DNA from 3 places in the Paenibacillus sp. FSL H8-0282 genome. Region 2 is predicted to be linked to each of the others. Evidence: predicted binding sites of a transcription regulator. Region 2 holds the regulator's gene; each other region holds the start of a gene.

What was found. Region 2 encodes Rex, which represses fermentation and respiration genes when NADH is low (regulators of the CRP and FNR family bind a similar motif). Its sites were predicted from a motif close to TTGTGAAATATTTCACAA; they were not measured.
Region 1: the regulator Rex is predicted to act here: its motif matches at 1,378-1,395, upstream of pflB (formate C-acetyltransferase).
Region 3: the regulator Rex is predicted to act here: its motif matches at 1,375-1,392, upstream of NST94_RS27985 (formate/nitrite transporter family protein).

Annotation. Positions count from the first base shown of each region.
Region 1 covers NZ_CP150146.1:4,894,256-4,897,464, reverse strand. The annotation lists gene adhE (bifunctional acetaldehyde-CoA/alcohol dehydrogenase) at 1-1,233, shown strand, start outside; gene pflB (formate C-acetyltransferase) at 1,486-3,209, shown strand, end outside.
Region 2 covers NZ_CP150146.1:4,622,545-4,625,753, reverse strand. The annotation lists gene dinG (ATP-dependent DNA helicase DinG) at 1-828, shown strand, start outside; gene NST94_RS20010 (redox-sensing transcriptional repressor Rex) at 959-1,612, shown strand; gene NST94_RS20005 (amidohydrolase) at 1,599-2,900, shown strand; gene NST94_RS20000 (DUF5590 domain-containing protein) at 3,073-3,209, shown strand, end outside.
Region 3 covers NZ_CP150146.1:6,432,471-6,435,679, reverse strand. The annotation lists gene NST94_RS27985 (formate/nitrite transporter family protein) at 1,496-2,323, shown strand; gene NST94_RS27980 (MFS transporter) at 2,784-3,209, shown strand, end outside.

The DNA of each region.
Region 1 (3,209 bases), 270 kb from region 2:
AAAGTACCTGACAAGATCTATTTCGAAAAAGGCGCTACTCAGTACCTGACCAAAATGCCTGATATCACACGTGTCGCAATTATCACTGACCCAATGATGGTTAAGCTTGGATATGTTGAGAGAGTTGAACATTACCTGCGTCAACGCCAAACTCCTGTAGCGATCGAAGTGTTCTCGGAAGTTGAACCAGATCCATCGACAACTACAGTTGAAAAAGGTACAGCAATGATGAACAGATTCCAACCGGACTGCATCATCGCACTTGGCGGTGGTTCCCCAATGGATGCTGCAAAAGGAATGTGGTTATTCTATGAACATCCAGACGCTGACTTTAACGGTCTGAAACAAAAATTCATGGATATCCGTAAACGGGTTTACAAATTCCCTAAACTTGGAAACAAAGCTAAGTTTGTAGCGATTCCAACTACTTCGGGTACGGGTTCGGAAGTAACATCTTTCGCAGTTATTACCGATAAAACAACTGAACAACACACTAAATATCCTTTGGCTGACTACGAGCTAACTCCAGACGTAGCTATCATTGATCCAGAGTTCGTATATAGCTTGCCAAAAACTGCTGTAGCTGATACAGGTATGGACGTATTGACACATGCCATCGAAGCTTATGTATCTGTTATGGCGAGTGACTACACGGATGGTCTGGCAATTAAAGCAATCCAATTGGTATTCCAATACCTTGAAAAATCGGCTCTTGAAGGCGACAGAGTTGCCCGTGAAAAAATGCATAACGCATCAACACTTGCTGGTATGGCCTTTGCTAATGCTTTCCTGGGTATTAACCACAGCTTGGCGCATAAATGGGGCGGTCAATATCACACTGCTCACGGTCGTACTAATGCGATCCTTATGCCACACGTTATTCGTTACAATGCTAAGAAACCTACGAAGTTCGCTTCGTTCCCTAAATATTCACACTTCGTAGCTGACGAGCGTTATGCAGAAATCGCCCGTATTCTGGGATTGCCAGCTCGCACAACTGAAGAAGGTGTAACTAGCCTGATCAATGCTATTCGCGACATGAACAAAAAACTGGGTATCGAAGAATCCTTCCAACAATTGGGCTTTGATCCTAAGGATTTTGAATCCCGTGTAGATTACTTGGCTGACCGTGCATTTGAAGATCAATGTACAACTGCCAATCCTAAGCTGCCACTGGTATCTGAACTTGCAGATGTATACCGTAATGCTTTCTACGGAAGATTTGATAATTAATATTTGGTTAAGTAGATAATAGGATGGTTGTGGATTAGATATAAGTGACAAATATCACCCGAAAGGTGATATTTGTCACAGTCTATTTATAGAAAATAAACTAAAATGTTTATATAAACAACGGTCCCATACATGGAACAATGATTGTGAATTTTCGAACAACCATATCTTTCTTGGGATCACGAGACACGGGATCAACCTTCAAGCCCGCGATCTCTACAAATATTATAAATATAGATGGAGGGATTTAGCATGTCGGTGATTGAAAAAGATGTACAAGAAGTGAAATCCGGTTGGAGAAGTTTTACAAAAGGTAAATGGTCCAGAAAAGTTGACGTTAACAACTTTATCGCAAGTAACATTAAGCCTTATGAAGGAAACGAAGAATTCCTCGTAGGACCTACTAGTAACACAACTGAACTGTGGAAGATTATTTCCCAATTGAGCAAGGAAGAAAGAGAAAGAGGCGGCGTATGGGATGTTTCCCTAGATACTGTCTCCACAATCACTTCACATGCTCCAGGCTACATTGACAAGGACAAGGAACAAATTGTAGGCGTACAGACTGATGCTCCTTTCAAACGTTCCATCCAGCCATTCGGCGGGATCAAGATGATGGTTGATGCTACGAAGGCTTATGGCTTCGAGCTTCCACAAAACATCGTTGACATGTTTACGAACATTCGCAAAACGCATAACCAAGGCGTATTTGATGCATATACACCAGACATGAGAGCTGTGCGTAAATCCGGCGTAATTACAGGTCTTCCTGATGCTTACGGCCGCGGACGCATCATCGGCGACTACCGCCGCATTGCTCTGTACGGTATTGATTTCCTCATTAAAGACAAAAAACAACAACAAACTGAGCTTGAAGTTGATTCCATGACTGAAGATATCATTCGTTTGCGTGAAGAGCTGTCCGAGCAAATTCGTGCACTTGGCGAATTGAAAGAAATGGCAGCCGCTCATGGTATGGATATTTCCAGACCAGCGACCAACTTCAAAGAAGCTACTCAATGGGTATACTTCGGATATCTGGCAGCAGTTAAAGAACAAAATGGTGCGGCGATGTCCTTGGGCCGTGTGTCCTCTTTCCTGGACATCTATGCAGAACGCGATATTGCTGAAGGTACTTTGACTGAAGAACAAGTACAAGAAATCGTCGATCATTTCGTAATGAAACTGCGTATCGTGAAATTCTTGCGTACACCTGACTATAATGATCTGTTCTCCGGCGACCCAACATGGGTAACTGAATCCATCGGTGGTATGGCTGAAGACGGAACAACTCGTGTTACTAAGAACAGCTTCCGTTTCTTGAACACCCTGTACAACTTGGGTCCAGCTCCGGAACCAAACTTAACTGTACTGTGGTCCGAAAAATTGCCTGAAGCCTTCAAAAAATATTGTGCTAAGGTTTCCATCGAAACTAGTGCAATTCAGTATGAAAATGACGATGTAATGCGTCCATACTGGGGTGAAGATTATGCGATTGCTTGCTGCGTATCTCCAATGCGTATCGGTAAACAAATGCAGTTCTTCGGTGCTCGTGCCAACCTGGCAAAAGCATTACTGTATGCTATCAATGGTGGTGTAGATGAAAAATCCGGAGCACAAGTTGGACCGGAATTCCCAGCGATCACTTCTGAATATCTGGATTATGACGAAGTAATGAAACGTTTCAAACCGATGATGGAGTGGTTGGCTAAGACTTATGTTAACACTTTGAACATCATTCACTATATGCATGACAAATATTCTTACGAACGTATCGAAATGGCGCTGCATGACCGTGACATTCTGCGTACGATGGCTTGTGGTATTGCTGGGCTGTCCGTTGCAGCTGACTCACTAAGCGCAATTAAATACGCCAAAGTAAAACCTATTCGTAACGAACAAGGTATTGCGATCGACTTCGAAACCGAAGGCGAATTCCCTTGCTACGGTAACAATGACGATGCTGTAGACAGCAT
Region 2 (3,209 bases):
AAAGAGTTGTTCTTCGATAAGAAAAAAAGCATCGTGCTTACCTCGGCGACGCTATCTGTAGATAAATCTTTTCAATTTATGATTGATAATCTCGGACTTAACGAAGCTGTAGAAGAGGGACGTCTAATGACCTCACTCCTTCCATCTCCCTTTAAGTATCGCGAGCAGGCACTGCTAGTTATACCGCGTGATTTTCCTAGTGTGAAGGGGAGTGTGGGCGATGCTCGATTTGTCGATACACTCGTACAGTCATTATCGGAAGCTGCTAAAACAACACGTGGGCGGATGCTGGTTCTGTTTACTTCTTATAAAATGCTGCGTCAGGTATATGATCCGCTTAAAGAGGCTTTGGCCTCACAAGAGATTACGGTGCTTGGTCAAGGCGTGGAAGGTGGCAGCCGGAGCAAGCTGATCCGCCGCTTTCAGGACAGTGCAGCATCCGTATTGCTGGGGACGAGCAGCTTCTGGGAAGGTGTAGATATTCCAGGTGAAGCACTGACTTGCCTGGCCATCGTGAGACTTCCGTTTCAACCACCGAATCACCCGTTGGCGGAAGCGAAGTCTGAGTTATTGCAGGCCCAGAAGAAGAATCCGTTCATGAAATTATCTGTTCCTCAAGCGGTTATTCGTTTTAAGCAGGGATTCGGAAGACTGGTTCGCACGGCGCAGGATCGCGGAATAGTTATTGTTTATGATACGAGGGTTATTGAATCTCATTACGGGAAGTATTTCCTTTATTCATTGCCTGGTCCCAAAATGGAGCATATGCTTACTGATCAAATGGTCCCTCGCATAGCGGAATGGCTAGAGGATGGCGGCGCTTCTTAAAACGCTCGTCTTCAGTTTAGCTCCTCCTTATCCTTAAGGGCGGTGTGTTACAGTACCGTCCTTAATAAGGAGAGGTAGACGTTTGAATATGGATTTTCACAAGAACATTACTATTTTTAGGAGGGAAAATATGAAATCGGATAAAATATCAGAAGCCGTTGTTCGCAGACTGCCTGTGTACTTGCGTTTTTTGAATGATCTCCAGAATCGCGAAATATTAACAGTTTCCTCTCAGGAACTTGGGCAAAAGCTTGATCTTAATCCCGCACAGATTCGTAAGGATTTAGCATATTTTGGTGACTTCGGCAGAAAAGGTATCGGCTATGATGTAACGTATCTTATTGAGAAAATCCGTCATATCCTGAAGCTGGATCAACAGCTTAATGTAGCTTTAGTTGGAGCAGGTAATCTCGGACATGCCTTGTCTAATTACAATGCATATCTCAAAGATACTATGAAAATCACGGCTATATTTGATTCGTACGCTCCTAAGGTTGGACGTAAGATCAACTCCCTTACTGTGCAACCGATGGATGAACTAGGCAGCACAATTCGTGAGCAAGGTATTCGCATTGCCATTATTACCGTACCTGATTCAGAAGCTCAAAATGTAGCAGATATCCTCATTTCTTCTGGGATTGAAGCGATTTTGAACTTTGCCCCTGTGATTCTGAAGACACCACCGAATATCCGGGTGCATGCAGCTGATTTTACAACTGATCTGCAAAGTCTTGCTTATTACTTGCGGGATGGAAAGGAAGAAAGTGAACATGAACAACAATAAAACGATAATTAAGGGCGGGTATTTTCTGACTCCGGAAACGGATGAGCCGGTTCTGAGTGGATATATGACTATTGAAGATGATTTAATCACTTACATAGGAAAAGAAGAGCCTCAGATGGAAGCTGGAGTGCAAGTGGTTGATGGCAGCCGTCTGCTGTTCATGCCTGGACTTGTAAACACACATGGTCATGCGGCGATGTCTTTGCTGCGTGGATATGGAGATGATTTAGCGCTACAAGTGTGGCTTCAGGAGAAAATGTGGCCGATGGAGGAAAAGTTCACCGGTGATGATGTATACTGGGGAACCTCCTTATCTGTATTGGAAATGCTGAAGGGTGGAACTACGACCTTCCTCGATATGTATGATCATATGGACCGAGTAGCCGAGGTAGCTGAGTTATCAGGTATCCGTTCCGTATTGATGCGTGGTGTGATCGGGTTATGTCCAGAGGATGTACAGAATCACAAGCTTGCGGAAGCGATTTCTTTTGCCCGTAACTGGCATGGAAAGGCTGACGGTAGAATTACTACTATGATCTCGCCACACGCCCCTTATACTTGCCCTCCGGACTTCCTGGTTAAGTTCGTGCAGGCAGCGCATGATCTGGATTTACCGATGCATACGCATATGTCCGAAACGAAACGTGAAGTGGAACAAAATGTGGCGGATTACGGGTTACGTCCTGTAGCTCACTTAGAGAAGCTTGGAATGTTCACACGTCCCTCGATAGTTGCACATGGTGTTCATTTAAATGATGAAGAGATTGAGATCTTGGCTCGCCATAATGTGGGTGTATCTCATAATCCGGGCAGTAATTTGAAGCTGGCTAGCGGAGTGGCTCGGGTTACTGATCTTCTAAAAGCTGGTGTGAAGGTGTCTCTTGGCACGGATGGCGCGGCAAGTAACAATAACTTGGATATGTTTGAAGAGATGCGGCTTGCAGCTCTCATTCATAAGGGTGTCAGCGGTGATCCAACGGCTGTCCCTGCTCCAGAAGCTCTGCGTATGGCTACAGAATATGGCGCGCAGTCCATCTTTTTAAATAATGTAGGCAGACTTGCTGTAGGGATGAAAGCTGATTTCATTGCTATTGATATCGATCAGCCGCATTTGCTGCCACACACAGATCTGTTGTCTCATGCAGTTTACTCTGCTAGCGCTAAGGATGTTGAGCATGTGTGGGTGAATGGTAAACAGGTCATCAAGCATGGACAATGCTTAACCCTGGATGAGGAAGCTATCCGGCGTAAAGCGCAAGAAGCCTTCGAAGGTTTATTGAAGCGTTAAGTCTGGAGAATAACGAATAAATAATAGGCTGTGACTTTTTGCTTTTAGCAAAAGTTGCGGCCTTTTGTGCATTTTTAAGACTGGGAAAGCTAGAAAATTATGAAATTTTGGATAAACACGCGGGTGTGTTATATAATCAAAAAAGATATATTACTAGAAAGGGAGCTGTACCTTGAAGAAAAGGAAAAAATGGATCCTCCTGGGGTCAGTTCTGATTCTGCTCCTGGGGTTTGGACTTATCCAGTTCTATGCCTATATTATGAAAGATCAATGGAACGAGCGTGATATCGCTAAGGATGTTGCCAAAAC
Region 3 (3,209 bases), 1.8 Mb from region 2:
TTTCTGAGTGATTTATCGACGGAAAAGACAACCTTATAAAGCTAGAAAAGCAGCGATTCTCCTGTAACGGGAGGATTGCTGCTTTTTTTGTTAGGTGCAGAATGATTAGCTGCTTGGGTAGATGCAATCCAATGGCTTCGGTGATGGTAGCAAGCCAAATGTGCTCAAAAGCTACGTATAAGGTCATCTGAGTCCGATCGTGCTGAGTCATCACCTTCTGCAGAAGCTTTCGGACTCAGGAGCTCTGTATAAGGTCAACTGAGTCCGATCGTGCTGAGTCATCGCCCTCCGCAGAATTTTTCGGACTCAGAAGCCGCTATTTAGCAAATAATCGCCTTTTGAGTGTGATTTCGGACTCCAGTGCAGCTATTACATAGAATGAGGTACAACTAGTGTGTTTTTGGTGCCAATAGCGACTATGGGGTCCGATAGCGAGCCAAATGTGCTCAAGAGCTACGTATAAGGTCATCTGAGTCCGATCGTGCTGAGTCACCGCCCTCCGCAGATGCTTTCGGACTCAGAAGCCGCTATATAGCAAATAATCGCCGTTTGAGTGTGATTTCGGACTCCAATGCAGCTATTACATAGAATGAGGTACAACTAGTGTGTTTTTCGTGCTAATAGCGACTATGGGGTCCGATAGTGAGTCAAATGTGCTCGAAAGCTAAGATTAGGGTCATCTGAGTCCGATCGTGCTGAATCATCGCCCTCCGCAGAAGCTTTCGGACTCAGAAGCCGCTAATTAGCAATAAATCGCCGTTTGAGTGTGCTTTCGGACTCCAATGCAGCTATTACATAGAATGAGGTACAACTAGTGTGTTTTTCGTGCCAATAGCGACTATGGGGTCCGATAGCGAGCCAAATGTGCTCAAAAGCTACATATAAGGTCAACTGAGTCCGATCGTGCCGAGTCATCGCCCCCTGCAGAAGCTTTCGGACTCAGAAGCCGCTATTTAGCAAATAATCGCCTTTTGAGTGTGCTTTCGGACTCCAGTGCAGCTATTACATAGAACGAGGTACAACTAGTGTGTTTTTGGTGCTAATAGCGACTATGGAGTCCGATAGCGAGTCAAATGTGCTCGAAAGTTACGAATAAGGTTATCTGAGTCCGATGTCCGGGTGTGGGCCAAATATGCTCAAAAGCTACGATTAGAGTCATCCGAGTCCGATAGAATGCCGATAGTGAAGTATGACTATAGTGAGGTATGACTACAGTGAGGTATAGCTACTGTGAGATCTAGCTGCATATAAGGACAACTGTGTCCGATAGCTGCTGCGTACGCTCAAATGTAATCCAACGAAACAAGATATGCTGGCTTAGCCGGTCATACACAAACTTCTATTTGTGCTCAGGTCGCAGTAAATTTGACATGTCAGTGAAAACTTTCACTTAGTTTTCTCAAAGTGATAATTATCACGTTAATGTATTTTACGACACGCTACAATGGTCATAAAGGAACAAATTTGAAGTAAATAGATGAAGGGGATAGGAACCATGGCTTATAGCAAACCGCAGCAAATTGCCGAAGTAACTGTAGAGAACGGCATAAAAAAAGCTCATAATCCGCTAAGTACCGTACTTATTCTGGGCTTTTTGGGAGGAGCGTTTATTGCGCTCGGGTTTTTATTAGATATTCGCGTCATTGCTGGCGCACCACAGGAATGGGGTTCCATTGCTAACTTTATCGGAGCCGCAGTCTTCCCCGTTGGGCTGATCATGGTACTCCTTGCAGGTGGAGAACTGCTGACAGGGAATATGATGGCCGTGCCGCTCGCTTTTATGGCTAAGAAGATTTCTTTCTGGGAAGTTGTGAAGAATCTTTTGCTCATTACGATTAGTAATCTGGCAGGGGCATTATTTGTAGCTTATTTCTTCGGTCATGTGGTGGGTTTAACTTCAGAGGGTGTGTATTTAGAAAAATTGGTGGATATGGCTGGTCATAAAATCGATGCAGAATTCTTTCCGGCATTTGTTTCGGGTATCGGCTGTAACTGGCTCGTTGCGCTGGCCGTATGGCTCTCCTATGGAGCAGATAACTTCAGCGGCAAAATCCTTGGTATTTGGTTTCCAACGATGGCCTTTGTTGCGATCGGATTCCAGCACGTTGTAGCTAACATGTTCCTAATTCCAGCAGCTATTTTTGAAGGTTATTATTCATGGGGGCAATACTTCACTAACTTTGTTCCCGTCTGGCTCGGCAATCTAACGGGTGGGGCAATATTTGTCGCAGCTGCCTATTGGATGGCATACTTGCGTAAAGCACCTACGGCTATTCAATCCGTAGATAGCATGTCCGGCAGCAGTGTCAAAAAACACGCTTAAGCTCGTCTTATAGAGCACTCCATAGAACATTCAAGGTCTGCCTTATTGGTGGCGTTAATGTTTTAGGGGTGCTTTTTGTTATGTAGACACAAAAAAATCCGCCGTGATTTATCCGCGCTCGGGGGAACGAAATCGGATCACGGCGAATTTTGAAGGGGGAGTGTTTCTAGGCTCTATTACCCCGTCTTTCTAAAAGCGAATCAGTTTCTTCTTGTTTAGTTTGCTTTACGGACGACAGCCACGGCTTTAAAATAAGAATAGATATTAGAACTAGGGAGGACTGCGGACGTGAACCCCAAGGGAGACGGGATATTTCATGCGATATATGCGTCTTATCCTCTAGATTTCATGCGTACTTTATCACGATAAAACGTCAATGTGTATGCTTGCTCATAGCCCTGTTTTGGGATGATACTGGATGAATTAATGACACATATATAACAGGGGATGTACACTACTTATGAAGTTTTTACAGGCATATCCAAAAGAAGTGAAAATATTTCTAATTGCCAGCCTAATTAACGCAACAGGTAGTGCGCTGATGTGGCCGCTCGTTACGATGTATGTATTTGATGAGCTTGGACGCAGCATGTCAGATGCTGGACTGGTGATTCTTATTCAATCGGTTGGTGGGATCGTGGGTCAACTACTCGGGGGCTCACTCTATCATAAGGTAGGCGTTAACCGGCTGATTGTCGGAGCGCTCGCCATGAATGCTTTGGCACTGTTCACCTTGCCGGCAGCTAGTAACAACTGGACGTTATTTATGGTAGCAATGGGACTGGTAGGATTATTTAATTCCTTATCATTACCTGCCATTCAGGCATTTATCGGCTTTCGTTTCACGAAGCAGCGTGGTGAGCTGTTTAATGTTATTTATGTCGCC